One region of the Pseudomonas multiresinivorans genome, then DNA from elsewhere that is predicted to be linked to it. Evidence: predicted binding sites of a transcription regulator. Region 1 holds the regulator's gene; each other region holds the start of a gene.

Region 1 (10,114 bases):
GCGCTCCCCGGGCTGCTGATATTCGGTTCGGGCAAGGGGGCTGGCGGGTCCGGCTCGGGCAGCGGCTCTTCCCGTGGCGGCTCCAGCGGTGGCGGTTTCTCCGGCGGTGGCGGGTCGAGCGGCGGCGGTGGGGCCTCCGGCAGCTGGTAGTGCAGCGCCCCGCGGCTTTGCGCGTTGAGCGCATTCAACTAGCATCTCGACACCCATTTGCCAGGAGGCACTGAGCACGCCATGGACAGCACCGTTCGCGACCGCCGCATTGCTGCCGTCATTCCCCTAGTCACGCTACCGGTGATCTACGTCTCGCTGTGGTTCATCCCCTTGCTGGTGCTGGGGTATCTGCTGCTGGGGCGCAGGGCTCCGCCGCTGGTCCGCGGCTCGCTGGGCGTGGTTGCCAGCGATGGCGAGATCAAGCTCTGGCCTCAGATCAAGTCCGTGCTGGTGGTGGTGTTCAGTCTGCTGATCACGGGATACGTCCTCGTCAGCTCTGCCTTCAGCGTCGTTCGCGCCTGGCGCGGCCAGTTGCACGATCCGAAGCTGTCCATGGGGATTCTGCAGGCCCTGCGCGGACGGCCGAGGGCGGCTGCCTGATGAGAGCCTGGATTCTCGGCTTCCTGTGCCTGTTCCTCCTGTCGGGCGCGCCGCTCACGCAGGCCGTCCAGGCTGATAGGGCTGCGGCCAGCGTAGATGTCGCCGACGCGCTGCAGGAGCAAGCGCCTGCCGCGGTGGCCGTGCCCCGGCTGGAGAGCCCGGTCACTGACCTCACCGGCACCCTGGATAGCGACTGGGTCGCCTCTATGCGCCAGCGCCTGCTGGCGCTGCAGCAGCGCAAGGGATCGCAGATTGCCATTCTGATGCTGCCCAGCACCGGCGAGGACAGCATCGAGCAGTACGCCACCCGCGTCTTCGAACAATGGCGCCTGGGGCGCAAGGGCGTGGACGATGGCGTGCTGGTGCTGGTAGCCAGGGACGACCGGACCATGCGCATCGAAGTCGGCTATGGGCTGGAAGGCGCGATTCCGGATGTCAGTGCCGCGCGGATCATCCGGGAATACATGGTTCCGTCCTTCCGCGACGGTGACTTCGCTGGCGGCATCCAGCAGGCGGTCGAGGTCCTGGAGCGTCTGATCGATGGCGAGACACTGCCGGAGGAACACCAGCAGGGCGGCCTGACGCTCGAGGGCTGGCTGCTGCTGATCGGCCTGAGCGCTGGTGCCGTGGCAGGCATTGCCTTGCGCAGGCGCTGGTTCAGCGTTCGCGCCGTGCTGCTCGCATCGGTGGCCCTGGCGCTATTGCTGGCCTTCAGTTCCGGATTGAAAGCCGCGCCGACGCTGCTCTTCGTCCTGCCGTTCTGCCTGTTCACCGGTGGCGGCATCGGCGCCCTGGCTGCCTCTTCGCGCAAGGCGGCCTGGGTGGTGTGCGGGATCATCGGTTACCTGGTGGCGCTGATGCTGCTCGCCTCGCATTTCGACGGGGGAGACGTCGCGCTCTATGGCCTGGCGGCGCCCATTGGCGGAACCGTCGCACTGATCTTCCTGTGTCTGCCGTTCTTCCTCGCCTACGGCACCTGGAAGCGCAGCGGGCTGGAATTCTGCATTCGCCTGGCGCTGGCCGGCGGCATCGCCGGGTTCGTTGTCTATGCGACAGGAATCCCGCTGTGGCCCTGGGCGCTTCCCGATTCGCTGGCGCTGATTCCGATGCTGTACGTGCCGATGCTGGTCGCCTTCCTGGCCGGCGGCAGCTCCGGTTCCGGGTCCGGCTCGGATTCGAGCTCCGGCGGCAGCAGTTCGTCCTCCGGCGGCGGCAGCAGTTACTCCGGCGGTGGCGGTTCCAGCGGTGGTGGCGGCGCTTCCGGAAGCTGGTGATCCGGCCGCTCTGAGTCGGGCATTTATCGCGGTTCGAAGAAGTTGGAACGCTTCCTGCAAAACCCTGTGCGGATGCCGGTCTCGGCGTCAAAAGTTTGATCCGGTGGCTGCCTCGGCCACCCACGCGCAGGGGAAATTCGGGTGGATCGTACGCAACTGATCGGCACTGTTCGCAGCAACCTGGTAGGGCTCAGCCGAGGCAACCTCGGCGTGCCGCTGCTGCTGCTGGCGATGCTGGCGATGATGACCCTGCCCATTCCGCCGTTCCTGCTGGATGTGCTGTTCACCTTCAATATCGCCCTGTCCATCGTGGTCCTGCTGGTCAGCGTGTACGCCCTGCGCCCGCTGGACTTCGCCGTGTTCCCGACCATCCTGCTGGTCGCCACCCTGCTGCGCCTGGCGCTGAACGTCGCGTCCACCCGCGTCGTGCTGCTGCACGGCCACGACGGTCACGCGGCCGCGGGCAAGGTGATCCAGGCCTTCGGCGAGGTGGTGATCGGCGGCAACTACGTCGTCGGCATCGTGGTCTTCGCGATCCTCATGATCATCAACTTCGTGGTGGTCACCAAGGGTGCCGGGCGTATCTCCGAGGTGAGCGCGCGTTTCACCCTCGATGCCATGCCCGGCAAGCAGATGGCCATCGACGCCGACCTCAACGCCGGCCTGATCGAGCAGGCGGAAGCCAAGAAGCGCCGCGCCGAAGTGGCCCAGGAAGCCGACTTCTACGGCTCCATGGACGGTGCCAGCAAGTTCGTCCGCGGTGACGCCGTTGCCGGCCTGCTGATTCTTTTCATCAACCTCATCGGTGGCGTGGCCATCGGCGTGATCCAGCACTCGATGAGCTTCGGCGATGCCGGCAAGGTCTACGCCCTGCTGACCATCGGTGACGGTCTGGTGGCGCAGTTGCCCTCGCTGCTGCTGTCCACCGCCGCCGCGATCATGGTGACCCGTGTGTCCAGCTCCGAGGACATGGGGGCCCAGGTCAACCGCCAGATGTTCGCCTCGCCCAAGGCGCTGGCCATCTCTGCCGCCATCCTCATCGCCATGGGCCTGGTGCCCGGCATGCCGCACGTTTCCTTCGTCGGCCTGGGCGCTCTGGCTGCCGGTGGCGCCTGGATGATCTGGAACCGACAGCGCAAGGCCAGCCAGAAGGCCGAGCAGGAAGCCCAGACCCAGCAGGAACTGCTGCCCGCCCAGCGCGCCGAGCAGACCAAGGAACTGGGCTGGGATGACGTGACTCCTGTCGACATGGTCGGCCTGGAAGTGGGCTACCGCCTGATTCCGCTGGTGGACCGCAACCAGGGCGGCCAGCTGCTGGCGCGGATCAAGGGCGTGCGCAAGAAGCTGTCCCAGGACCTGGGCTTCCTGATGCCGTCGGTGCATATCCGCGACAACCTCGACCTGCTGCCCAATGCCTATCGCCTGACGCTGATGGGCGTCAGCGTGGCCGAGGCCGAGATCTACCCGGACCGCGACCTGGCGATCAACCCCGGCCAGGTGTTCGGCACCCTCAACGGCATCGCTGGCAAGGACCCGGCCTTCGGCCTGGAAGCCGTCTGGATCGAAGCCTCGCAGCGCGACCAGGCGCAGTCCCTGGGCTACACCGTGGTGGATGCCAGCACCGTGGTTGCTACCCACCTGAACCAGGTGCTGCACAAGCATGCCCACGAGCTGCTCGGCCACGAGGAAGTCCAGCAGCTGATGCAACTGCTGGCCAAGACCTCGCCCAAGCTCGCCGAGGAGCTGGTGCCGGGGCTGATTTCCCTGTCGACCCTGCTCAAGGTGCTTCAGGCGCTGCTGCAGGAGCAGGTGCCGGTACGCGATATCCGCACCATCGCCGAGGCCATCGCCAACGTGGCGGCGAAGAGTCAAGATCCCGCCGCGATGGTGGCGGCGGTTCGCGTCGCGCTGGCCCGCGCAATCGTGCAAACCATTGTGGGACTAGAGCCGGAGCTGCCTGTGATCACTCTGGAACCCAGGTTGGAACAGATATTGCTCAATAGTCTTCAGAAGGCCGGACAGGGCTCCGAAGACGGCATGTTGCTGGAACCCGGAATGGCCGAAAAGCTGCAACGCTCGATGGTTGAAGCGGCGCAGCGTCAGGAGATGCTCGGCAAGCCGGCGATTCTGCTGGTGGCAGGTCCCATCCGCGCGATGATGTCGCGATTCGCCCGGATGGCGGTTCCCACCATGAATGTGCTGGCTTACCAGGAAATCCCGGACAACAAACAAGTCACGATTGTCGCCACTGTTGGGCAGAACTGATTGAGGTCCAAGGCCATGCAGGTAAAACGCTTCTTCGCCGCCGATATGCGTCAGGCCATGAAACTGGTCCGTGACGAGCTGGGCCCGGACGCCTCGATCATCGGCAACCGCCGTGTCGCCGGCGGCGTGGAGCTGACCGCCGCGCTGGATTACCAGGCGCCGGTGGCCGCCAGCAAGCCGAACCCGGCACTGGAAGCCGAGCTGCGCAAGACCCAGGCGAAGATCGCCCAGGCCAAGGCGGACCTGTCGGCCCCGGCTCGCGCAACCGATGGCGTGCGCAAGGACCGTCAAATGTACGGCACCGAAGCGCCGCGCCGCAGCGCCGCCGAGACCCTGGCCGAAGCCATGGCCGCACCGGCTGCCCCGACGCCGGCTGCCGCCGGCCAGCAGGCGCTGGAAGCCATGCGCTTCGAGCTCAACGGCCTGCGTGAACTGATTGAAGTGCAGCTGGGCTCCATCGCCTGGAACCAGCTGCAGAACCAGCGCCCGAAGCAGGCCAACCTGTGGCGTCGCCTGCAGCGCATGGGCCTGCCGGCTGACCTGTCGCGCAGCCTGCTGGAGCGCGTAGCCACCATCGCCGATCCGAAGCAGGCCTGGCGTATGCTGCTGGCGCACCTGGCTCGCTCGATCAACACCCCGGAAACCGACCTGCTGGAGCAGGGCGGCGTGATCGCCCTGGTCGGCCCGGCCGGCATGGGCAAGACCACCACCCTGGCCAAGCTGGCTGCCCGCTACGTACTCAAATACGGCGCGCAGAGCATCGCCCTGGTGTCCATGGACAGCTTCCGCATCGGCGCCCAGGAGCAGATCAAGACCCTGGGCCGTATCCTCAATGTGCCGGTGACCCTGGTCGATCCTGGCCAGTCGCTGATCCAGGCCATGGCGCCGCTGGCGCGCAAGCGTCTGGTGCTGATCGACACCGCCGGCCTGCCGGCCAACGATCCGGCGCTGCGCATGCAGCTCGAAGCGCTGTCGTCGCTGAGCCTGAACGTGAAGAATTACCTCGTGCTGGCCGCGACCAGCCAGAGCCAGGTGCTCAAGTCCGCCTGGCAGAACTATCGTTCCTGTGGGCTGGCCGGGTGCATCCTGACCAAGCTGGACGAAGCGGGAAGCCTCGGCGAAGCTCTGGCTCTGGCTATCAGCCAGCATCTCCCGGTAGCCTATCTGGCTGACGGGCCGAAGATCCCGGATGACCTGCATGTGGCACGCGCGCACCAACTGGTCAGCCGTGCGGTGAGCCTGCAGTCGCCGGAAGAGCCCAGCGAGGACGCCATGGCCGACATGTTCGCCGGCCTTTACCAGCAGCCGGTGCGTCGCGCCAGCTGAGGATTGTGAGCCCCGGGTGGGGCGTGGGGCGGCCGGTTGAGCCGCCCAAGCGATGCGGATGCTCTGCAAGACGATCCGCGAGCACCGGAAGCGGTAGAGCACCGCAGCCGGATTAGCCGAAACGCCAGAAGCGTGACGGTCGAACGACGAGACAAGGTATTGATATGGGCATGCATCCCGTTCAGGTAATCGCAGTCACCGGTGGCAAGGGTGGCGTGGGCAAGACCAACGTGTCGGTGAATCTGTCGCTGGCGCTGGCCGATCTTGGTCGCCGCGTCATGCTGCTGGACGCCGACCTTGGCCTGGCCAACGTCGACGTGCTGCTGGGCCTGTCGCCCAAGCGCACGCTGGCCGACGTGATCGAAGGCGAATGCGACCTGCGCGACGTGATCCTCCAGGGGCCCGGCGGCATCCGCATCGTCCCGGCGGCCTCGGGCACCCAGAGCATGGTGCACCTCACGCCGATGCAGCATGCCGGCCTGATCCAGGCTTTCAGCGACATCAGCGACAACATCGACGTGCTGGTGGTGGACACCGCTGCCGGCATCGGCGACTCGGTGGTGAGCTTCGTCCGCGCGGCCCAGGAAGTACTGCTGGTCGTCTGTGATGAACCCACGTCCATCACCGATGCCTATGCTTTGATCAAGCTGCTCAACCGCGACTACGGCATGACCCGTTTCCGCGTGCTGGCGAACATGGCGCACAGCCCCCAGGAAGGCCGCAACCTGTTCGCCAAGCTGACCAAGGTCACCGACCGCTTCCTGGACGTGGCGCTGCAGTATGTCGGCGCCATTCCCTATGACGAGTCGGTGCGCAAGGCCGTGCAGAAGCAGCGTTCGGTGTATGAGGCGTTCCCGCGCAGCAAGGCTTCCCTGGCCTTCCGTGCGGTGGCGCAGAAGGTCGACAGCTGGCCGCTGCCGGCCAACCCACGAGGGCACCTGGAGTTCTTCGTCGAGCGCCTGGTGCAACATCCCACGGGTTCGGCCGTATGACCGCGGCCTCCGGAGCGCGTATGTACAGCAAGGCACAGGCGCATAACTCCCAGGAACTGCTGATCCAGAAACACGCGCCACTGGTGAAGCGCATCGCCTACCACCTGCTGGGCCGCCTGCCGGCCAGCGTGCAGGTGGAAGACCTGATGCAGGCCGGGATGATCGGCCTGCTGGAGGCGGCGAAGAAGTACGACGCGGGCAAGGGCGCGAGCTTCGAGACCTACGCCGGCATCCGTATCCGTGGCGCCATGCTCGACGAGGTGCGCAAGGGCGATTGGGCGCCCCGTTCGGTGCATCGCAACACCCGTATGGTCAGCGACGCCATCCGCGCCGTCGAGGCGCGCACCGGACGCGACGCTAAAGATCAGGAGGTTGCTGCCGAACTCAATATGAGCCTCGAAGATTATTACGGCATCCTCAGCGACACCCAGGGCAGCCGGCTGTACAGCTTCGATGACATGTTGCAGGACGGCGAACAGGGCGGTGGCCTTGCCGAAGACGCATCCCACCACGACAACGAGCCGTCCCACGGCCTGGAAGACGAACGCTTCCAGGCGGCGCTGGCCGACGCCATCACCAAGCTGCCCGAGCGCGAGCGGCTGGTGCTGGCGCTGTACTACGACGAGGAGCTCAACCTCAAGGAGATCGGCGAAGTACTGGGCGTCAGCGAGTCCCGCGTCAGCCAGCTGCACAGCCAGTGCGCCGCGCGCCTGCGCTCGCGACTGGCGGAGTGGCGCGCGCGCTGAGCATCGGGTAGTTTCGCGGCTGCTTGTTCTGAGCGGAGAGCCTGAAAGGAATTTCCTTAGGCAAGTTATAGGCTTACGAATTTTTGGGTGACGTTCCTTTGACGCATCCACCCCAAAGAGCGCACGGCGCTCAATGAATTGACGGCACGCCCGCCAGGGCGCGTTTGGTATCGATGGAGGCAGGTTTGGACAAGAACATGAAAATTCTCATCGTGGACGACTTTTCCACGATGAGGCGCATCATCAAGAACCTCCTGCGAGACCTGGGGTTCACCAACACCGCAGAAGCCGACGACGGCACCACTGCGCTGCCGATGCTGCACAGCGGTAACTTCGACTTCCTCGTGACCGACTGGAACATGCCCGGCATGACCGGCATCGACCTGCTTCGTGCGGTCCGCGCCGACGAGCGCCTCAAGCACCTGCCGGTGCTGATGGTCACTGCCGAAGCCAAGCGCGACCAGATCATCGAAGCGGCCCAGGCCGGGGTCAACGGCTATGTGGTCAAGCCTTTCACCGCTCAGGTGCTGAAAGAAAAGATCGAGAAGATTTTCGAGCGGGTCGGCAGCTAAGGCCGGCATAGAGGGCGTCATGGATTTCAACGAATCCGCGGGTGACTTCGAGTCGACCCTGAAAAAACATGCGCGCGAATTGGTCGACTGCCTCGAACGCGGCGACGTTCAGACTGCCGTGCAACTGATCTCCGAGCTCAACCAGGCGCGCGACCGAGGCCTCTACCAGGAGGTCGGCAAGCTCACCCGCGAGCTGCACAACGCCATCGTCAACTTCCAGATCGATCCCAGCTCCCCACGCGCCCAGGAAGTTTCGCAGATCGCCGACGCGACCGACCGCCTCTCCTATGTGGTAACGATGACCGAGAAAGCGGCCAATCGCACCATGGACCTGGTGGAAGAGTGCACCCCGGTGGTCATGCACATCGAGACCCAGGCCAAGGAACTGCAGGAAGACTGGTCGCGCTTCATGCGCCGCGAGCTGGGCCCCGAGGCCTTCCGCGACCTGGCCAAGCGTGTCGAGCAGTTCCTCTATATCAGCGCCCAGGACAGCCGCAAGCTTTCCGCGCACCTGAACGACATCCTGCTGGCGCAGGACTTCCAGGACCTTACCGGGCAGGTGATCAAGCGCGTCACCAAGCTGGTGACCGAGGTCGAGTCGAACCTGGTCAAGCTGGTCTGGATGGCGGGGCAGGTCGATCGCTACGCCGGTATCGAGCATGACCACGAGAGCATGCGCGACGCGGTGGAAAAAGAAAGATCGTCCAAGGGTGAAGGTCCGCAGATTGCTGCCGATACAAGAAAGGACGTCGTGTCCGGTCAGGACGATGTCGACGACCTGTTGTCCAGCCTTGGTTTTTAAGCGTCGCCTGACGCTGTAGAGGGAGCACCGAATGAGCTTCGACGCCGATGACGAAATCCTCCAGGACTTCCTGGTGGAGGCCGGCGAGATTCTCGAGCTACTGTCCGAGCAACTGGTCGAGCTGGAAAGCCGCCCGGAAGACATGGACCTGCTCAATGCCATCTTCCGTGGGTTCCACACCGTCAAGGGTGGTGCCGGCTTCCTCCAGCTGAACGCGCTGGTGGAGTGCTGCCACATCGCCGAAAACGTGTTCGACATGCTGCGCAAGGGCGAACGCCGCGTGGATGCCGAGCTGATGGACGTGATGCTGCAGGCGCTGGATACCGTCAACGTCATGTTCCAGCAGGTGCGTGACGCGCAGGAGCCGACTCCGGCGACGCCCGAGCTGCTGGCTGCCCTGTCGCGCCTGGCCGACCCGAACGCCGCCCCGGCCGAAGCTCCCGCTCCGGCCTTGGCCGAGCCTGTTGCGGAAGAAGCTTCGGCGGCCTACGGCGACATCACCGACGCCGAGTTCGAGCAACTGATGGATGCCCTCGAGCCCACCGCTGACGCGCCTGCCGCGCCGGTTGGCGCGGGCGGCGACGACATCTCCGACGACGAATTCGAAGCGCTCCTCGATCAGTTGCACGGCAAGGGCCAGTTCAGCGCTGGCGCCAAGGAACCCGCCAAGGCCGCTCCGGCTCCGCAGGCCGAAGCTCTGGCCGCCAGTGGCGGTGACGAGATCAGCGACGACGAGTTCGAAGCGCTGCTCGACCAGTTGCACGGCAAGGGCCAGTTCACCGGCGCGAAGGAAGAAGCCCCTGCTCCCGTCGAGGCTGTTGCCGAGACTAAGCCTGAGGAAGCTCCGGCGGCCGCCGGCGACGAGAACATCACCGACGACGAATTCGAGAAGCTGCTCGACGAGTTGCACGGCAAGGGCCAGTTCACCGGTACGAAGGAAGAGCCGGTCGTGGCTGCCAAGCCTGCTGCCGCAGCGCTTGCGCCCAAGCCTGCCGCCGCTCCGGCGCCGGCCGCTGCTGCCAAGCCCGCCGCGGCCAAGCCCAGCGCGGCCGCCGCCGCAGAAAAGCCGGCCAACGAAGCGGAAACCACCGTGCGCGTGGACACCGCCCGCCTGGACGAGATCATGAACATGGTCGGCGAACTGGTGCTGGTGCGTAACCGCCTGGTACGCCTGGGCCTGAACAGCGGCGACGAGGCGATGGCCAAGGCTGTCTCCAACCTCGACGTGGTCACCGCCGACCTGCAGTCGTCGGTCATGAAGACCCGCATGCAGCCGATCAAGAAAGTCTTCGGCCGCTTCCCGCGGCAGGTCCGCGACCTGGCGCGCAACTTGAAGAAAGAGATCAACCTCGAGCTGATCGGCGAAGAAACCGACCTGGACAAGAACCTGGTCGAAGCGCTGGCCGACCCGCTGGTGCACCTGGTGCGCAACGCGGTCGACCACGGCATCGAAGGCCCGGACGAGCGTGAAGCCGCCGGCAAGTCCCGCTCGGGCAAGGTTGTGCTGTCCGCCGAGCAGGAAGGCGACCACATCCTGCTGTCGATC
Region 2 (10,114 bases), 940 kb from region 1:
CGCGGCGTGGCGGCGGTGGCGTCGTTCGGCTATGGCGGCTTGTTGCTGGGCCCGCCGCTGATCGGCTTCCTCGCCGAGCACGTGGGGCTGCGCCTGTCGCTGCTGGTGGTGATCGGACTGTGCGCTGGCCTGGTATTCAAGGCCGGACTGGTGCGGCGTCCGCCGAAGGCGAGCGGCTAGAAGGGAAGGGCACCGGCGTCCACAACAGCGCCGGTGCCTTTTGCCTGATCAGTCGTCTTCGTGCATGTGCGACTGCAGGTAGTTTTCCAGACCGACTTTCTGGATCAGGCCCAGCTGGGTTTCCAGGTAGTCGATGTGCTCTTCCTCGGACTCGAGGATGTCCTTGAGCAGGTCGCGGCTGACGTAGTCATGCACGCTTTCGCAATGCACGATGGCGTCGCGCAGGTCCTTGCAGGCCTTGAGTTCCAGGTTCAGGTCGCACTGCAGCATTTCCTGGGTGTTCTCGCCGATCAGCAGCTTGCCCAGGTCCTGCAGGTTGGGCAGGCCTTCGAGGAACAGGATGCGTTCGATGAGTTTGTCGGCGTGCTTCATCTCATCGATGGACTCGTGGTACTCGTGCGCGCCGAGGCGCTTCAGGCCCCAGTCGTTCCACATGCGCGAGTGCAGGAAGTACTGGTTGATGGCGATCAGCTCGTTGCCGAGGATCTTGTTCAGATGCTGGATGACTTTCTTGTCGCCTTTCATGCCGGGGTCCTGCCGTGTGGAGTGGGAGAGATTGAAATTCTCGCCCCCTTATAACCACATGTCAAACATAAGTGCTTGAATTTGTTATAAAAAGGAATATGAATGCGAATGTTTTAATTCCGCATCCCGGCGCTAAATCCCTGAATTTCAGGCATAAAAAAACCGGGCCAGTGCCCGGTTTCTTCGGAATTCCTGCTGAACTGATCAGCGGTATTTTTTCAACTCGCCGCGTAGGCCAGGTTGTAGTTCATGCTCTGGGCGCTTTGCAGTTCGCCGAGCGTATCGCGTACCACCTGCTTGGCGAGGCAAGCGCACTTGCCGCACTGGGTACCGACGCCGGTGCACTCGCGCACTTCGCGGTAATTGCAGGCGCCGTCGTAGATCGCATCGCGGATCTGGGTATCGGTAACACCGTTGCAGAGGCAGACGTACATGGTTGCACTACAGTCGCTGTGGGGTTGTTGGAAGCGATACTAATAATAATGAGAATGATTGTCAAAAGTTCCCGAGTACGCATCCAGGCTGTCTGACAAATGGTCATTGGGTTCAATGACTTAGCGTCCAGCCCGCGTGGATTGCGGGCTGCGCGCAATAGGTGCTGGGAGCGACGTGCTTTTTGCAGGAGCGAGCTTGCTCGCGAACAGGGCCAGTTATGGCGCCAATCCCGCCTGTCAGGCATCCGAAGACGCTGGGGTTCGCTAGCAAGCTCGCTCCTGCAGGTACGGCAGGGTGTTGATGCAGGCTCCATGAAAAAGCCCCGCAAGTGCGGGGCTTTTTCATGGAGCGTTGAAGCCGATCAGTGATCGTCTTCCATCCAGCCGCCGAACTCCTTCCAGCGGTTGACGATGCCGCAGAACAGCTCGGCGGTCTTCTCGGTGTCGTAACGGGCCGAGTGCGCTTCGCGGTTGTCGAACTCGATACCGGCGGTCTGGCAGGCTTTCGCCAGGACGGTCTGGCCGTAGGCGAGGCCGGCGAGGGTCGCGGTGTCGAAGCTGGAGAACGGGTGGAACGGGTTGCGCTTCACGCCGCTGCGGTTGACTGCGGCGTTGAGGAAGCCCAGGTCGAAGCTGCTGTTGTGGCCGACCAGGATCGCCCGCTTGCAGCCGTTGGACTTCAGCGATTTGCGGATGCCGCGGAAGATCTCGGTCAGTGCCTGTTCTTCTGGCACGGCCATGCGCAGCGGGTGGTCCAGCTTGATGCCGGTGAACTCCAGCGCGGCCTGCTCGATGTTGGCGCCTTCGAAGGGCTCCACACGGAAGAAGTAGGTGTGCTCGGGGAACAGGTAGCCGCTTTCGTCCATGCCGATGGTGACGGCGGCGATTTCCAGCAGCGCGTCGGTGCTGGCGTTGAAGCCGCCGGTCTCGACGTCCACCACGACCGGCAGGTAGCCACGGAAGCGGCGTGCCATCGGGTGGCGCGGGCCCGGCGGGAAAGAACCGTCGAGTTCTTCTTCGAAGATTTCGTTCTCGTCACTCATGCCACGGTCTCCAGCAGGCGCCAGCGCAGTTTCTCGCCGGCACGCAGCGGGACTACATCGAAGTCGCCGAACGGCAGGGCCGCCGGCGCTTCCCATTCTTCACGCACCAGGGTGATGCGGTCGCTGTTGCGCGGCAGACCGTAGAAGTCCGGGCCGTGCAGGCTGGCGAAGCCTTCCAGCTTGTCCAGTGCATTGCGTTGCTCGAAGGCTTCCGCGTACAGCTCGATGGCGGCGTAGGCGGTGTAGCAGCCGGCGCAACCGCAGGCGGCTTCCTTGGCGTGACGCGCGTGGGGTGCCGAGTCGGTGCCGAGGAAGAACTTCGGGCTGCCACTGGTGGCAGCATCCAGCAGGGCTTCCTGGTGGGTGTTGCGCTTGAGGATCGGCAGGCAATAGAAGTGCGGGCGGATGCCGCCAACCAGCATGTGGTTGCGGTTGTACAGCAGGTGGTGCGCGGTGATGGTGGCGCCGACGTTGGCCGGGGCGGCCTTGACGAAGGCGGCGGCATCGCCGGTGGTGATGTGCTCGAAGACCACCTTCAGGGTCGGGAAGCGCTCGACCACGCGGGTCAGGTGTTCGTCGATGAAGCGCTTCTCGCGGTCGAACACGTCGACTTCTGCGCGGGTCACTTCACCGTGCACCAGCAGCGGCAGGCCGACTTCGGCCATGGCTTCGAGGACGTGGAAGATGTTGTCGACGCTGGTCACACCGGAATCGGAGTTGGTGGTGGCGCCGGCCGGATAGAGCTTGGCGGCGTGCACGAAGCCCGAGGCCTTGGCGGCGCGGACTTCCTCGGCGCTGGTGCGGTCGGTGAGGTAGAGCACCATCAGCGGCTCGAAGCGGCTGCCGGCCGGACGGGCAGCCAGGATGCGCTGGCGGTAGGCGTCGGCTTCGGCGGCGTTGCGTACCGGCGGGACCAGGTTCGGCATGATGATGGCGCGGCCGAAGGTGCGGGCGGCGTCGCCGACGGTTTGCGCGAGTGCGGCGCCGTCGCGCAGGTGGATGTGCCAGTCGTCGGGGCGCAGGAGTGTCAGGCGGTCGGACATGCGGATTCCAGGGGTGCGGTTGCAGCGGGAAGAGGGTGAAATGCTACCGGAAAAGGCCGCCGCCGGCACTCGCTATCAAGTTTTGCCGAGGCTGACCGATAGAATCTGGGACGCCTATTTGCCTGTATGGATGCCACCGTGCGCCAGCCTTCCCTTCTCCTGCTCACACTTTGCGCCAGCCTGCCGGCCTGGGGGCTGACGTTCCAGCCGCGCCTGGAAAGCGCCCAGTGGACGGTGGCGGGCGATCAGTTCGAGTGCCGGCTGTCGCAGAACGTGGGCGGTTTCGGCGTGGGCGAATTCGTCTGGCGGGCCGGCGAGCAGCCGACCTTCCGACTCAAATCCCAGCAGGGCTGGCTGGGCACCGGTTCGGCGACCCTTTTGGCCGCCGCGCCGCCGTGGCGGCCGGGGCAGGGCGACCTGAACCTAGGTTCGGTGAGCGTGAGTTCCGGCGAAGTGCCGTTCAACAGCACCCAGCAACAGGCCGGGCGCCTGCTCGGTGGATTGCTCGAAGGGCGTACCCCGGAAGTTCGTCATCGCACCCGTACTGGCGAGAATCTGCTGGTGCGCTTGCTGCCGACGCGTTTCGCCGATGGCTATGCGCAGTTCCAGGACTGTTCGACGAAGATGCTCCCGGTCAACTTCGACCAGGTGCGCCAGAGCCAGGTCGGCTTCCCGGACGGCGGTACCGAGGTCGACCCGCTGGGGCGCGCCAAGCTGGACATCATCCTGCAGTACTTGAAGGCTGACCCGACGGTGAACCGCATCGAGCTGGACGGCCACTCCGACAACAGCGGCAACCGCCTGGCCAACCGCGAGGCTTCGCGCCGTCGCGCCATCGCGGTGATGGAGTACCTCAAGGCCAACGGCCTAGCCGAATCGCAGATCACCGTGCGTTTCTACGGCGAGCGCTATCCGCTGGTGAAGAACAATTCCGCCGCCAACCGTGCGAAGAACCGCCGGGTGACGGTCAATCTGTCCCGCGAAGCGGTAACCGAAGAAGCTCCGGTCGCGCCCGCCGAGGCGCCCGTGGCGCCTGCCGCACCCGCTCCCTCCGTGCCCGCGTCGGCCACCAGCGTCCCGACCCAAGGCGCGCCCTCGACGCCTGCCGCGAACGCCGCCACGCCACCCGCTGCACCCAAGGGTTGAACCTGCGGCGGCGGGTCGCACCGACGATAGTATTTGTCGCTTTGTCGTCAAAAGCTGTCGCCCCTCTGTAAATTATCCTGGGCGGGCAGTAGAATCGGTCCCTTTCGTGACAACCCCCGTGGAGTTGAGTGGCATGGCGGACGTGAAGAAGGTAGTCCTGGCGTATTCCGGTGGCCTGGACACCTCCGTGATTCTGAAGTGGCTGCAGGATACCTATAACTGCGAAGTAGTGACCTTTACCGCTGACCTGGGTCAGGGCGAGGAGGTCGAGCCGGCCCGCGCCAAGGCCAAGCAGATGGGCGTGAAAGAGATCTTCATCGAGGACCTGCGAGAAGAGTTCGTCCGCGACTTCGTCTTCCCGATGTTCCGTGCCAACACCGTCTACGAAGGCGAGTACCTGCTGGGTACTTCCATCGCTCGTCCGCTGATCGCCAAGCGCCTGATCGAGATCGCCAACGCCACCGGCGCTGACGCCATCTCCCATGGCGCCACCGGCAAGGGCAACGATCAGGTTCGCTTCGAGCTGGGCGCCTACGCGCTGAAGCCGGGCGTCAAGGTCATCGCTCCCTGGCGCGAGTGGGACCTGCTGTCCCGCGAGAAGCTGATGGACTACGCCGAAACCCACAACATCCCGATCGAGCGCCACGGCAAGAAGAAATCGCCGTACTCCATGGATGCCAACCTGCTGCACATCTCCTATGAAGGCGGCGTGCTGGAAGACACCTGGACCGAGCACGAAGAGGACATGTGGAAGTGGACCGTCTCCCCGGAGAAGGCTCCCGACACCGCCACCTACATCGAGCTGACCTATCGCAAGGGCGACATCGTTGCCATCGACGGCAAGGACATGAGCCCGGCGCAGGTACTCACCGAGCTGAACCGCATCGGCGGCGCCAACGGCATCGGCCGTCTCGACATCGTCGAGAACCGCTACGTCGGCATGAAGTCCCGCGGCTGCTACGAGACCCCCGGCGGCACCATCATGCTCAAGGCGCACCGTGCCATCGAGTCGATCACCCTGGACCGCGAAGTCGCTCACCTGAAGGACGAGCTGATGCCGCGCTACGCCAAGCTGATCTACACCGGCTACTGGTGGAGCCCGGAGCGCGAGATGCTCCAGCAGATGATCGATGCCTCCCAGGAACACGTGAACGGCGTCGTGCGCCTGAAGCTGTACAAGGGCAACGTCATCGTGGTCGGCCGCAAGTCCGACGACTCGCTGTTCGATGCCAACATCGCGACCTTCGAGGAAGACGGCGGCGCCTACAACCAGGCCGATGCTGCTGGCTTCATCAAGCTCAACGCGCTGCGCATGCGTATCGCCGCGAACAAGGGCCGCAAGCTGTTCTAAGCGACCTATGTAGGAGCGAGCCAGCTCGCGTAGCTTTTGCTTTTTGCGCGATTCGCGAGCAAGCTCGCTCCTACAGAAAACAACAATCCCCGGCCACGAGCCGGGGTTTGTGTTTATAAGCCCGCTATCCGGGCACCTGATGAGGAAAGAACCGATGAGACTGCTGCACACCATGCTGCGCGTCGGCGACATGGACAAATCCATCGCCTTCTACACCGAAGTCCTGGGCATGACCCTGCTGCGCCGCAAGGATTACCCGGACGGCCAATTCACCCTGGCCTTCGTCGGCTACGGCAGTGAGGACGAGAACAGCGTCATCGAGCTGACCTACAACTGGGGCGTGGACAAGTACGAGCTGGGCACCGGTTACGGCCACATCGCTCTGGAAGTGGCCGACGTCTACAAGGCCTGCGAAGACATCCGCTCCCGCGGTGGCAAGATCACCCGCGAGCCGGGCCCGATGAAGCACGGCACCAGCATCCTGGCCTTCGTCGAAGACCCGGACGGCTACAAGATCGAGCTGCTGAGCCCCCAGCGCAAGGACTGACTTGCCGCTCTGAAGGAACCCCGCCTGGCTGCGGGGTTTTTTCTTTTTTGGGGCCCGGATGTGCCCACTAGCCAGTCATGGCACTGGTCGCGGTGAAGGCGTTATGCCCTCTTTACGATCCCGAAAGTCTCGGTTCACACCTCATCCCATTCCTACCCGCTGTGCGTAACAGGCGAGCCAGACACGTCGGGGCGTCTCGTCGGCGCACTGGCTCAGTGGGCGCGGGATTAGGAATCATCTGATGTCAGTGGGAAATGGCCCTACGGATACTTCTGACAGTATCCACGGGAGTCTTCGTGACGTGCCTGCTTATGAGCACGGACCAGCGGAAAGCTCCACCGGCCTTTCGACACTCAATTCCAATAGTTCCACTGCCTCCCCCCGATCAGCCGGCCCCCGCTTGCCTGTCGCAGAGACGAGTCATCGAGCCCCGTGGTTGTAGAAGGTCGCAAGCCTGTTGGTTTGCGACCGCCCTTGTGATCGGGAATGACGACGGTTCTGCCGCCTTCGTTCCCATGACTGCCGAGTTCCGAGGCCCATCATGGCTAAAACAATCGTTGTAATTGACAAGGCGACCCACGCGGCCACCCAGATCAACCAGGCTGACCTGACCCTTCGCGCACCCTCGGTGGTGAAGCTGGCCCTGAGCAAGGAGCAGGTAGTCAGCATGGTCCGCGAGGGCAATGCGCTGGTGATCAAGACCCTGGACGGCGAGACTATCGTCATCCACGGGTTCTTCGGGGCGCCCGGCGACCCGAACAGCGATCTGGTACTCGACAGCGGCGACGGCCATTACTGGGTTGCCGACGTCAACGATTCAGGTTCCGTCTTTGCCGGTTACAGCGATGTCGACTCGGTCGAGTCGCTGCTGGTGGCGGAGAGCGGCGATCAGGGCGCGCTGCCCTGGGTACTGGGTGGCCTGGCGCTGGTTGCCGGTGGCGTTGCCGCTTCCAACAGTGGCGGCGGTGGTGGCGGGCATCACGGCGGCAGCGGGCTCAAGGCTCCCACCGCCGATCTGCAGGCTGGTGAAGCGGGCGGGCTGATCGTCAGCGGCACGACCAGCCCTGGCGCCAGTGTGACCGTGACCTTCCCGGATGGCTCCAGCACGACCGTGGTGGCGGATGCCAACGGTCACTACCAGGCGTCCACGTCCACGCCGCAGAGCAGCGGTGGCGTGGATGTTCACGTCGAGGATGGCAAGGGCAACAGCAGCAACGCCCATGTCGACTACACCGATACCACTGCACCGAATGCACCCAGCATCGAGGTGACCACCAACGCCGACGGCAGCGTGACCGTCAGTGGTAGTGCGGAACCGGGTAGCACGGTCACCGTCACCTATCCCGATGGCAGTACCGGCAGCATCGTCGTCGGCGAGGACGGCGGCTATAGCATCACGTCGCCGCCCGACCAACCTTCGGGCGACCTGACGGCCAGCGCCACCGACAATGCCGGCAATACCAGCCCTGGGACCCAACTGCCCTACGTCGACACCACGCCGCCGGCAGCGCCGAGCATCAGCGTCACTGAAAACGCCGATGGCGGCCTCACCATCAGTGGCAGCGCCGAAGCCGGCAGCATCGTCACCGTTACCTTCCCGGATGGCTCGGTGGGTAACGTCATGGCTGACAGCAATGGCCAGTACAGCATCACCACCCATGTGCCCCAGGCCAGTGGCAATGTCAGCGCCAGCGCCACCGACGTCTATGGCAACACCGGTGAGCCCGGCAATCTGGCCTACGTCGACAGCACCCCGCCGGATGCGCCGCTGCTCGATCCGCTGGTTACCCTCTTTGGTGGCTCTGTCACCGTCTGCGGTAGCGCCGAACCGGGCTGCACCGTCACCGTGACTTTCCCGGACGGATCCACTGGTACCACGGTCGCCGATGCGAGCGGCGCCTTCTCGGTGACCTCCGCTGGTCCGCAGCCCAATGGTGAAGTCAGCGCAACGGCTACCGACCTGGACGGCAACACCGGCCCGGCCGCCACTGATAATTTCGCCGACAGCACCGCGCCCGACGCTCCCATGCTGGGCCCGATCATTACCAACGAAGATGGCAGCGTCACCGTCGGCGGTACCGCCGAGGCGGGCAGCACCGTTACAGTGACCTATCCGGATGGCTCCACCGGCTCCGTGGTGGTGGGCGAAGACGGCAGCTTCAGCCTCACTTCGCCGGAGAATCAGCCCAGCGGTGAGATCAGCGTCAACGCCACTGACGAAGCCGGCAATACCGGTCCATCGTCCAGCGAAAACTTCACCGACACCACCGCGCCGGATGCACCGAGCGTCACCGTCACGGCGAATACCGACGGCGGCCTGACCGTGACCGGCAGCGCCGAACCGGGCTCGACCGTCACCGTCACCTTCCCGGACGGCTCCACCGGCACTGCCACCGCTGGCAGCGATGGCAGCTATGACATCACCACCCAAGTCCCGCAGACCAGCGGTGAGGTCAGCGCCACCGCGACCGACGCGGCTGGCAATACCGGGGGGGCGACCAGCTTCAGCTACACGGACAGCACCGCGCCGGAAGCGCCGGTACTCGACCCGATCGTCACCAACGACGACGGCAGCATTACCGTTGGCGGTAGTGCCGAGCCGGGTAGCACCGTGACGGTCACCTATCCCGATGGCAGCACCGATTCTGTGGTTGTGGGTGAGGATGGCAACTTCAGCATCACCTCGCCGGAGAACCAACCCACCGGCGAAGTCAGCGTCAATGCCACCGACGAAGCGGGCAACACCGGTGCCTCGGTGACCGAGAACTACACCGACACCACCGCCCCGGAGGCACCGAGCGTCACCGTTACGGCCAATGCCGACGGTGGTCTGACTGTGACCGGTAGCGCTGAGCCGGGTACGACCGTGACCGTGACTTACCCGGATGGCACCATCGGTACGGCGACTGCCGGCTCCGATGGCAGCTACAGCGTCACCACGAACGTGCCGCAGACCAGCGGCGACGTCAGTGCGAGCGCGACCGACACCGCTGGCAATACCGGCGACAGCACTACTCAGGTCTACACCGACAGCACCGCGCCGGAGGCGCCAGTCCTCGACCCCATCGTCACCAACGACGACGGCAGCATCACCATTGGCGGTTCGGCCGAACCAGGCAGCACCGTGACCGTCACCTACCCGGATGGCAGCACCGGCTCGGTGGTCGTCGGTGAGGATGGCAACTTCAGCATCACCTCGCCGGAGAATCAGCCCACTGGCGAAATCAGCGTCAACGCCACTGACGAAGCGGGCAATACTGGCGCTTCGGTGACCGAGAGCTACAGCGACACCACCGCACCGGATGCACCGAGCGTCACCGTCACGGCCAATGCCGATGGCGGCCTGACTGTGACCGGTAGCGCCGAGCCCGGCACGACTGTCACCGTCACCTTCCCGGACGGTTCCACCGGCAGCGCCACGGCGGGCGGCGACGGCAGCTACGACATCACGACCCATGTTCCGCAGACCAGCGGCGACGTGACTACAACGGCAACGGACGCCGCTGGCAACACCGGTGACTCCACCACCCAGAGCTACACCGATAGCACCGCACCGGAAGCGCCGGTACTTGGCCCGATCGTCACCAACGACGACGGCAGCGTCACCATTGGTGGTTCGGCTGAGCCGGGCAGCACCGTGACCGTCACCTATCCGGACGGCAGCACCAACTCCGTGGTCGTTGGTGAAGACGGCAGCTTCACCATGACGTCGCCGGAGAACCAACCCACCGGAGAGATCAGCGTCAACGCCACTGACGAAGCCGGCAACACCGGCCCGTCGGCCAGTGAAAGCTTCACCGATACCACTGCGCCGGAAGCACCGAGCGTGAACGTCACGGCCAACG
Region 3 (10,114 bases), 1.2 Mb from region 1:
ATGCACTCCTTGCTCAATGTGCTTCACGGGAAACGGCGGTACCGCGATAGACCACCACGCCGGCGTCCACCTGTGGTGCTGAGACCTGGCGCATGGCGGGAGCTTGGGCCTGGCGAGGCTTGCCGATCAGTTGTTCGAGTGTGATCGGCTGGCTGGAGCCGGCACCGAGCGAGGCCTGGATGTACCGGCCCTGCTGCTCTTTCTCATAGAGGTTCTCGTCTTTGCTGCGCACAGCCAGGCGCAGCGAACCGGCCTGGCTGGCGAGCATCAGGCGCGAAGCGGCCTCGGCAGGCACCGCCAGCACGGCGGTACGGGGCGGTTTCGGGGTCTTGTCCTTGGGATCGCCAGCACTGCGAGCCTGGCCATCGGTGGCAACGGCGATCTGCTCGCCGTAGGTCAGCACCCGTACACCGGGCAGCACCACCTGGGCGCTGAGGTTGCGTTCGGTGCTCTGCTGGTCCTGGACGAAGAGCATGACGTCGACATAGTCCCCGGGCAGCACAAAACCGCCACCACCAATGACCTCGTCCACGGCAATCGCCATGGCGCGCTCGTCCGGCCGTATGGTGCGAGCCAAGGGGCCACCCGGTTCGGTCACTGCGGAGGTGAGGATGTTGCCCGCAGGAACGGCGACCCAGACACGCTGGCCAATCAAGACGTCGGCCTTGGGGAAGCTGCCGGCGGGCGCGGTGCGCAGCATTTCCACGCTGACATCGTCCTTGCCGATCACCGTCAGGGCCGGAAGATCCCGGGCCGCCACCACCACGGCTGTGCGTTGCAGCTTATCGGCCTCGTCCATGGCAGCAGGCGCTATCTCCTGTACCACTCCGGCCACCGGCGCGGCCGGCTTGCCGATCTTGAGTCCGAGATACCCCACTACACCGGCGCACACCAACAACAGCCCGGCGAATACCATCAGCACCTTGCTATTCATGAGCACTTCCTTGGGCAATGTCGGGAATGCAGACCTTGAGGGCCCACGGCCTTGTCGTAAGAAGTCCGGTCAGCGGCAGCGCCGATGCTTTTCCTTCAGACCTTTATTGTTGTTTCGGCCGGATGAGGAAGTTCGATAAGAACCATTCCTCATAATCAGCGGTTACTTGTTACAAAGCAGAATCTAGTAGCTGTATTTATAGCGTCAACCGAACCCGTTAAATTTCCAATCCCTAGTTAGTTCTACTCAGGCCTGACTATAACTTTGGTATTAGCGCTATTTGACCAATTGCATTCGGCCATACTGCGCCTAGCCTGACGGTGAAGTCGGGGCGCCGCCCCGGTGGTATTCGAGGGAGCATCCGCGATGGACCTGAAAATAAAAAACCTGTCCCTGAAACTGTTTTGCATGGCCAAATCATTCGCGGCTGACAAGGAAGGGGCGACAGCAATCGAGTATGCGGTTATTGCGGGTTTGATCTCAGTGATCGTCATTACCGGAGCTGCGCTGATCGGAACCGACCTCGGAACGATCATGACTAAAATTCAAACCGAAGTTGCGAAAGCCTTATAACAGATACCGCTGACCGACCTAATTAAATAGTTCCCGCGCCTCCGCGCGGGAACTCATTCGTCTGCCCGCCGAAAAGTTTCGCCTAAAGTTTTGATCTCAACCGCCGATACATCCTGCCTAACCCTTGTTCCACCTGCAGGATGCTTTCCCCATGCTTCGCTCGCTGTCCTTCTCCAGGAAGATCCTCCTGGCAGCCTCCCTCGTCGTCACCTTCGCCTTCGCCTGCTTCATCCTCTTCAACGACTTCCGCCAGCGCGAGGCGATCCACTCCGACACCGAGTCCTATCTCTCCGAGGTGGGCAGCCTGACCGCCAGCAACATCCAGAGCTGGCTGGAAGGCCGCATCCAGTTGGTCGAGGCGGAAGCCGCGCAGCTGGCCGATGGCGAACCAACGCCCGAGCGCATCCAGCACGTGCTGGAACAGGCGGTGTTCCAGAAGAACTTCGAATCGGTCTATCTGGGTGAAGCCGCCAGCGGCGTGTTCACCATGCGCCCCTATGCGCCGATGCCCGATGGCTACGACCCGCGCACCCGCGGCTGGTACAAGGACGCCGTGGCCGCCGGCCGGCTGATCGTCACCGAGCCCTTCCTGGATGCCGGCACCAACGAGCAGATCCTCGCCATGTCGATGCCGGTCATGCGCAACGGCCAACTGGTCGGCGTGGCCGCCGGCGACATGAAGCTGGAGACCATCACCGCGATCATCAACTCGCTGAAGTTCGACGGCGACGGCTATGCCTTCCTCGTCAGCGATGCCGGCAAGATACTCCTGCACCCGGACAGCAGCCTGATCTTCAAATCCCTCGGCGAGGTCTACCAGCAAGGCGCACCGAAGGTGCAGCCGGGCGTGCAGGAAGTCAGCATCAACGGTGAAGAGCAACTGGTCTCGATGACGCCGGTGAAAGGCCTGCCGGGAGTCACCTGGTACGTCGCCCTGGTGCTCAACAAGGACTCCGCCTACGCAATGCTGAGCGACTTCCGCAACACCGCGATCATCGCCACCGTGATCGCCATCGTCGCCATCCTCTTCCTGCTGGGCATGCTCATCCGCGTGCTGATGGCGCCACTGACCGACATGGGCCGCGCCATGCAGGACATCGCCCAGGGCGAAGGCGACCTGACCAAGCGCCTGCAGGTCGCCAGCAACGACGAGTTCGGCGTGCTGGCCAATGCCTTCAACCGTTTCGTCGAACGTATCCACGAATCGATCCGCGAAGTGGCTTCCACCGCGCGCAGCCTGCATGACGTTTCGCAGCTGGTGGTCAATGCCTCCAACTCGTCCATGAGCAACTCCGACGAGCAGTCCAACCGGACCAACAGCGTCGCCGCGGCGATCAACGAACTGGGCGCTGCCGCCCAGGAAATCGCCCGCAACGCCGCCGACGCCTCGCACCACGCCACCGATGCCTCGCACCAGGCCGGCGATGGTCGTCAGGTGGTCGAGCAGACCATCAGTGCGATGAATCAGCTGTCCGACAAGATCAGCTCCGCCTGCGCCAACATCGAGGCGCTGAACAGCCGCACGGTGAACATCGGGCAGATTCTGGAGGTGATCAAAGGCATCTCCGAGCAGACCAACCTGCTGGCACTGAACGCCGCCATCGAGGCAGCCCGCGCCGGGGAAGCCGGCCGTGGCTTCGCCGTGGTCGCCGACGAAGTGCGCAACCTGGCGCACCGTGCCCAGGAATCCGCGCAGGAAATTCAGAAGATGATCGAAGAGCTGCAGATCGGCGCCCGCGAAGCCGTGGACACCATGACCGAGAGCCAGCGCTACAGCCTGGAAAGCGTGGAGATCGCCAACCGCGCCGGCGAGCGTCTGGCCAGCGTGACCCACCGCATCGGCGAAATCGACTCGATGAACCAGTCGGTCGCCACCGCCACCGAGGAACAGACCGCCGTGGTCGACTCGCTGAACATGGACATCACCGAGATCAACACGCTGAACCAGGAAGGCGTGGAGAACCTCCAGGCCACCCTGCGCGCCTGCGCCGACCTGGAGAACCAGGCCGGCCGCCTGCGCCACCTGGTGGACAGCTTCCGCATCTGACCGCAGCGGAAAGCGAAAAAGGCGCCTTCGGGCGCCTTTTTTGTTCGCGAGCAAGGGCTAGGCGCCCCCCACGGTCCTACAGGGAGGGCAGTATCTTGTAGGAGCGAGCTTGCTCGCGAACCGCCCCGCGACGAAACCGCCGGTGAATCCGCATTCCCGGGCCTGGCCCAGCAACCTGTATCACGGCTGAAACACCCGCCACAGAGCCACTCCTACCGTTCGTCCGACTCTTTCAAGCTTCCACAGGCCACGCCGAAAGCAAGGGTGAGGCCTTTGATAGCTACCAACAAACCGGGCCTGTCTTCACTGCCGGGACAAGGGAGTCCCGGCCAAGCCCGCACGGCTATCCGCCGCGCCGGCGCTGTCCGTTTCACACCACGGGGACGGACGTTCTGCGGCGACACCGGATCTGTCGCCCGGACCCACGCCGTTCAGGCATCCCACTACCTCCGGACTCGACGCAGCATGATCAAGAGCCTGAAATTCAGCCATAAGATCCTCCTGGCCGCTTCTCTTGTTGTTTTCTCGGCATTCACCCTCTTCACCCTCTACAACGACTACCTGCAGCGCAACGCGATCCGCGAGGACCTCGAGGACTATCTGCGGGAAATGGGCGAGGTGAGCGCCAGCAACATCCAGAACTGGCTGAGCGGCCGGCTGCTGCTGATCGAAAGCACCGCACAGACCATTGCCCGCGACAGCGCAGCGGACCACCTGAGCGCGCTGCTGGAACAGGACACCCTGCGCAAGACCTTCAACTTCACCTACCTGGGCCAGGAAGACGGCACCTTCACCATGCGCCCGAACAGCGCCATGCCTGATGGTTACGACCCGCGCACCCGCCCCTGGTACAAGGATGCCGTCGCCGCCGGCGGCACCACGCTGACCGAGCCCTACATCGACGCGGCCACCCAGGAACTGATCATGACCGTGGCCACCCCGGCCCGCGCCGGCGGCAAGACCGTAGGCGTGGTCGGCGGCGACCTCGGCCTGCAGACCCTGGTGCAGATCATCAACTCGCTGGACTTCAGCGGCATGGGCTACGCCTTCCTGGTCAGCGGCGACGGCAAGATCCTGGTGCACCCGGACAAGAGCTTCATCATGAAGTCCCTCTCCGACATCTACCCGCAGAACACCCCCAGGATCGGCGGCGGCTTCAGCGAGGCCGAGCTCAACGGCCACACCCGCATCCTCAGCTTCACCCAGGTCAAAGGCCTGCCATCGGTGAACTGGTACATCGGCCTGTCCATCGACAAGGACGCCGCCTATTCGATGCTGAGCAAATTCCGCACCTCGGCCGTCATCGCCGCGGCCATCGCCATCGTCGCCATCCTGCTCCTGCTGGGCATGCTGATCCGCGTGCTGATGCAGCCGCTGACCACCATGGGGCGCGCCATGGAAGACATCGCCCAGGGCGAGGGCGACCTGACCAAGCGCCTGCAGGTCGCCAGCAACGACGAGTTCGGCGTGCTGGGCAACGCCTTCAACCGCTTCGTCGAACGTATCCACGAATCCATCCGCGAAGTGGCTTCCACTGCACGCCAGTTGCACGACGTCTCGCAGCTGGTGGTGAACGCCTCCAACTCGTCCATGAGTAACTCCGACGAGCAGTCCAATCGCACCAACAGCGTCGCCGCAGCGATCAATGAACTGGGCGCCGCCGCCCAGGAAATCGCCCGCAACGCCGCCGACGCCTCGCACCACGCCACCGATGCCTCGCACCAGGCCGGCGACGGCCGCCAGGTGGTCGAGCAGACCATCAGCGCGATGAACCAGCTGTCCGACAAGATCAGCTCCGCCTGCGCCAACATCGAGGCGCTGAACAGCCGCACGGTGAACATCGGGCAGATTCTGGAGGTGATCAAAGGTATTTCCGAGCAAACCAACCTGCTGGCACTGAACGCCGCCATCGAGGCCGCCCGCGCCGGGGAAGCCGGCCGTGGCTTCGCCGTGGTCGCCGACGAAGTGCGCAACCTCGCCCACCGCGCGCAGGAGTCGGCCCAGCAGATTCAGAAGATGATCGAAGAGCTGCAGGTCGGCGCCCGCGAAGCCGTGGACACCATGACCGAGAGCCAGCGCTACAGCCTGGAAAGCGTGGAGATCGCCAACCGTGCCGGCGAGCGTCTGGCCAGCGTGACCCACCGCATCGGCGAGATCGACTCGATGAACCAGTCGGTCGCCACCGCCACCGAGGAACAGACCGCCGTAGTCGACTCGTTGAACATGGACATCACCGAGATCAACACCCTCAACCAGGAAGGCGTGGAAAACCTCCAGGCCACCCTGCGCGCCTGTGCCGACCTGGAGAACCAGGCCGGTCGCCTGCGCCACCTGGTGGACAGCTTCCGCATCTGACCGCAGCGGAAAGCGAAAAAGGCGCCTTCGGGCGCCTTTTTTGTTCGCGAGCAAGCTCGCTCCTACAAAAAACCTCGCTCCCTGCAGGACCGAGCGGAGCGCCTAGCCCTTGCTCGCGAACCGCCCCGAGACGAACCCACCGGTGAATCCGCTCCGAACTGATTCGCCACAGGCGGCTCCGCGCTTACCGCCGCTTGCTACCGCCCAGCAGCGCGCCCATCAGTCCTCGCACCAACTGCCGGCCGATCTGGTTCGCCGCCTGGCGTACCACGGTCTTGCTGACCTGGCTGGCCAGGGAACCGAGGATCTCGCCGGCCATACCTCCGAAGTCGGTGCCCTTCTCTTCCTTCCCCTGGGTCGGCGCCATCTTGTCGTCGGCACGGCCGGTGAGCTTTTCGTACGCGGACTCGCGATCGATCGGCTGGTCATAGCGCCCGGCCAGCGGCGAGCGACGGATGACGTCAGCACGTTCGGCATCGGTCAGCGGGCCAATGCGCGACTGCGGCGGCGCCACGGCCACGCGCTGGACCATCGCGGGCGTGCCCTTCTCTTCCAGCGTGCCCACCAGCGCCTCGCCGATGCCCAGTTCGGTGAGCACCTTCAAGGTGTCGAACGCCGGGTTCGGGCGGAAGCCATCGGCCACCGCGCGCAGGGACTTCTGCTCCTTGGCCGTGAAGGCGCGCAGACCGTGCTGGATGCGCAGGCCCAGTTGCGCCAACACGTCGTCCGGCAGGTCGCTGGGCGACTGGGTGACGAAGTACACACCCACGCCCTTGGAACGGATCAGCCGCACTACCTGCTCCAGACGATCCTGCAGGGCCTTGGGCGTACCGTTGAACAGCAGGTGCGCCTCGTCGAAGAACAGCGCGAGGATCGGCTTGTCCGCATCGCCGCGCTCGGGCAGCTGTTCGAACAATTCGGCCAGCAGCCAGAGCAGGAAGGTGGCATAGACCTTGGGCGCGTCGTGCACCAGCTTGCTGGCATCCAGCAGGTGGATGCGCCCGCGACCATCGGCCTCGGGGCGCAGCAGGTCCTCCAGTTGCAGCGCCGGTTCGCCGAAGAAGTCCTCGGCACCCTGCTGCTCCAGCAGCGCCAGGCGCCGCAGCAGCGCCTGGGACGAGGCACCGGTAAACAGCGCGCGGTCCTCGCCGAGCACTTCCGGGTGTTCCTTGAAGTGGTTGAGCAGCGCCTTGAGGTCCTTCAGATCGAGCAGCAGCAGGCCTTCGCGGTCGGCCACCTTGAAGGCGGCGAATAGCGCCGCCTGCTGGCTCTCGGTCAGTTCCAGCAGGTTGGACAGCAACAGCGGGCCCATCTCCGACAGCGTGGTGCGCAGTGGGTGGCCGGTCTTGCCGGCGATATCCCAGATACTGACCGGGTAGGCCTGGGGCTTGTAGTTCAGCCACGGCATGCTGGCGATGCGCTCAGCCACCTTGCCCTGAGAATTACCGGCAGCGGCGATACCACACAGGTCGCCCTTGATGTCCGCAGCGAACACCGCGATACCCGCATCGCTGAAAGACTCGGCGAGGTGCTGCAGGGTCACCGTCTTGCCGGTGCCGGTAGCGCCGGCGATCAGGCCGTGGCGGTTGGCGAGCTTCCAGGACTGGCCGACCGGCTGCCCGTCGGGACCCGCACCGATGATGAGTTCGTTCGTGGCTGACATCCGTTGTTCCCCTTCAGTGGGCCTGTCGCGATGAGTGCTTGAGCAAGAGTGGCGCGTCCCGGCGCGCCGCGCAATCGGCTACCCCGGTACTTTGAAGACATGCTTGAGGTAGTGCAGGAAGTTCTCGTCCTTGCACTGGGTCTTGCCTGGTGCGTCTGAGATCTTCGCCACCGGATGACCATTGCAGGCGGTCATCTTCAGCACGATGTTCATCGGCTGTACGCCCGGCACATCACAGGTGAAATGCGTGCCGATACCGAAACTGACGTCAATGCGCTCGCGCAGCGCGCGATAGATTTCCAGTGCCCGCGGCAGGTTGAGGCCATCGGAGAACACCAGGGTCTTGGTCTGCGGGTCGATGCCCAGCCGCTCGTAATGCTGGATGGCCTTTTCCGCCCACTCCAGCGGGTCGCCCGAGTCGTGGCGCAGGCCGTCGAAGAGCTTGGCAAAGTAAAGGTCGAAGTCCGCCAGGAAGGCGTCCATGGTGATGCAGTCGGTCAGGGCGATGCCCAGTTGCCCACGGTACTCGCGTACCCATGCGTCCAGCGCGGCGGCCTGGCTGTCGATCAACCGCGGACCGAGTTGCTGGTGTGCCATCAGCCACTCATGGGCCATGGTGCCCAGCGGTTTGACGCCCAGCTCGCGCGCCAGGTGAACATTGCTGGTGCCGACGAAATGCCCCGGGAAGCCGTCGCGCAGATCGCGCACCACCGCCTCCTGCACCGGGTAGGAGAAGCGTCGGCGAGTGCCGAAATCGGCCATCTTGAAGCCGGCCAGTTCTTCCGCGCCGGCCTCCCCGCGCAGCCAGTCGAATTTTTTCTGCAGCCGCTCGCGGGCCATCGTCAGCGTGGCGCCCGGATGACGGTGTCGGTTGCGCACTTCGCTGATGATCGCCAGCAGCGGCACTTCGAAGAGGATCACATGCAGCCATGGGCCTTTGAGCCGCAGGTACAGCTCCTCGTTCTCCACGCCCAGCTGGACGTAGTTGGGGTTGAAGCGGAAAAGGCCAAGGAAGCGGATGAAGTCCGGCTTGAAGAACGGGATGCGCTCGAGGAAGGCCAGGTCCTGCGGCGCAAAGGAAAGCTCCGCCAGGCGCTCGATCTGCTCGCGCAGCGGCTCCAGGTAGGCGCGCAGATCCTCTTCGTTGCGGCAACGGAACTCCCACTCCACCTCGGCGTTGGGGTAGTTGTGCAGCACTGCCTGCATCATGCTCAGCTTGTAGAAATCGGTATCCAGCAGGTTCTGCACGATCCGCCGGGAAAATGCGCTGTCGCTCATGCTCGTCTCATTGCAGGCTTCGAACCGGCAGTCTAAACCCGCCGCCCACAAAAAACCCCGCCGAGGCGGGGTTTTGAGTTCGAATCAGAAATCAGCGTGCTTTGCTCTGCGACATCCCGAAGAGGAAAAGCAGCAGGTCATCGTCCGGGCGGATGTCCTGTTGCTTGGCGCGCAGGTTGGGCGGGATGGGGCAGCTGTCCAAGCCGCCTTTTCCGGTGATGACCGAAGGCCCCGGCTCATGCCAGGCCGCCGCCGCCAGGGTTGCCACCCCGAGCGCGCCAACGAGGAGCAAACCTCGCGTAATTTCTAACTTCATGTCTGCAACCCTTTGATGGCGCTGCCAAACGCCGCTTGGTAACCATAGACAAAGGCCTGCCATTGCGCCTCAGTCCACGACGAGCGGCGTTTCACCTGGCGAAGATCATGACGCGCAGCACGCTGAGCGCTGAAGCGCTGGCGGGCTTTTTCCATGTCAATCAGGGCCACTTCGATCTTGTCGCCGTCCACCTTCACGAATACGTGCTTGAGGTAAAGGCAGCCGTGCTGCCAGCGGCCGGCGTTAAGTTTTGCAAGGGTACTACCGTAATGTTGCAGAATTCTTTGGTGCAGCGCTTCGCCCCAGCGATCCTGGTCGCCACGGGCGTAGCAGTCTTCAAGGCTGCTGAAACCGTCGAGGGACTCGGTAACCAGCAGGGCCTGCCATTCGCCATCCACCTTGCGGCAACCGGCATAGACCAGGGTCGGCACCTTCACGCCAAGCGCTTCGGCAGCCTTGAGCGCATTGCGCTCGCGAATCGCGGTGGGATAGCCGAAGGGGTGCAGCAGGTCACGGTAGATGTGGCCCATCTGCTGCTTGCGATAGAGCATCCGGCCGTCGGAGGTCAGGACTCGCTGCACGCCGCTCTCGCCACCACGCCGACGGTTCGGCTCCTCGACCCACTTGCCGGGTACCTGGAGCCAACGGTCGATGGCGTTCTCACCGGAAATTTGCTGCAGCGAAGCCAGATCAACGGCCATCCATCACTCCTTACGCAGAATGTAGACCCGCCACATATGGATGAGCGGGACGAAATCAATGTGATCCTGGACCTTGAAACCAGCCTGGCGGAACTCCGCCTCGATGGTCTTGGCGGGAATCACGAAGCGGTTCTGGTAGGCGTGTTTCTTGCGGGCCGACTCGGCTCGCGCGCGTTTCCAGGACTTGAAGTTGCCATCGACCCACAGCGACAGGATCACCGAATCGCGACTTACGCGGTGAAATTCG

The links. The regulator FliA, encoded in region 1, starts transcription of late flagellar genes. The targets are predictions, from matches to a motif close to CTAAAGTTTNNNNNNNNNNNGCCGNTAA.
Region 2: the regulator FliA is predicted to act here: its motif matches at 3,300-3,327, upstream of G4G71_RS25640 (flagellar protein MotY).
Region 3: the regulator FliA is predicted to act here: its motif matches at 3,786-3,813, upstream of G4G71_RS26710 (methyl-accepting chemotaxis protein).

What each region holds. Positions count from the first base shown of each region.
Region 1 covers NZ_CP048833.1:4,665,083-4,675,196, reverse strand. Annotated here, with positions in the region: gene G4G71_RS21240 (TPM domain-containing protein) at 1-150, shown strand, start outside; gene G4G71_RS21235 (hypothetical protein) at 232-591, shown strand; gene G4G71_RS21230 (TPM domain-containing protein) at 591-1,865, shown strand; gene flhA (flagellar biosynthesis protein FlhA) at 2,007-4,130, shown strand; gene flhF (flagellar biosynthesis GTPase FlhF) at 4,146-5,456, shown strand; gene fleN (flagellar synthesis regulator FleN) at 5,621-6,448, shown strand; gene fliA (RNA polymerase sigma factor FliA) at 6,445-7,194, shown strand; gene G4G71_RS21205 (chemotaxis response regulator CheY) at 7,392-7,766, shown strand; gene G4G71_RS21200 (protein phosphatase CheZ) at 7,786-8,568, shown strand; gene G4G71_RS21195 (chemotaxis protein CheA) at 8,600-10,114, shown strand, end outside.
Region 2 covers NZ_CP048833.1:5,601,995-5,612,108, reverse strand. Annotated here, with positions in the region: gene G4G71_RS25665 (MFS transporter) at 1-180, shown strand, start outside; gene bfrB (bacterioferritin BfrB) at 229-705, opposite strand; gene G4G71_RS25655 (bacterioferritin-associated ferredoxin) at 924-1,139, opposite strand; gene rnt (ribonuclease T) at 1,502-2,182, opposite strand; gene pyrC (dihydroorotase) at 2,179-3,225, opposite strand; gene G4G71_RS25640 (flagellar protein MotY) at 3,352-4,371, shown strand; gene G4G71_RS25635 (argininosuccinate synthase) at 4,505-5,722, shown strand; gene gloA (lactoylglutathione lyase) at 5,877-6,269, shown strand; gene G4G71_RS25625 (Ig-like domain-containing protein) at 6,811-10,114, shown strand, end outside.
Region 3 covers NZ_CP048833.1:5,852,356-5,862,469, forward strand. Annotated here, with positions in the region: gene cpaB (Flp pilus assembly protein CpaB) at 14-934, opposite strand; gene G4G71_RS30090 (Flp family type IVb pilin) at 1,301-1,507, shown strand; gene G4G71_RS26705 (methyl-accepting chemotaxis protein) at 1,659-3,554, shown strand; gene G4G71_RS26710 (methyl-accepting chemotaxis protein) at 4,020-5,909, shown strand; gene G4G71_RS26715 (helicase HerA-like domain-containing protein) at 6,094-7,572, opposite strand; gene pncB (nicotinate phosphoribosyltransferase) at 7,651-8,850, opposite strand; gene G4G71_RS26725 (hypothetical protein) at 8,942-9,166, opposite strand; gene G4G71_RS26730 (lipopolysaccharide kinase InaA family protein) at 9,163-9,867, opposite strand; gene G4G71_RS26735 (class I SAM-dependent methyltransferase) at 9,871-10,114, opposite strand, start outside.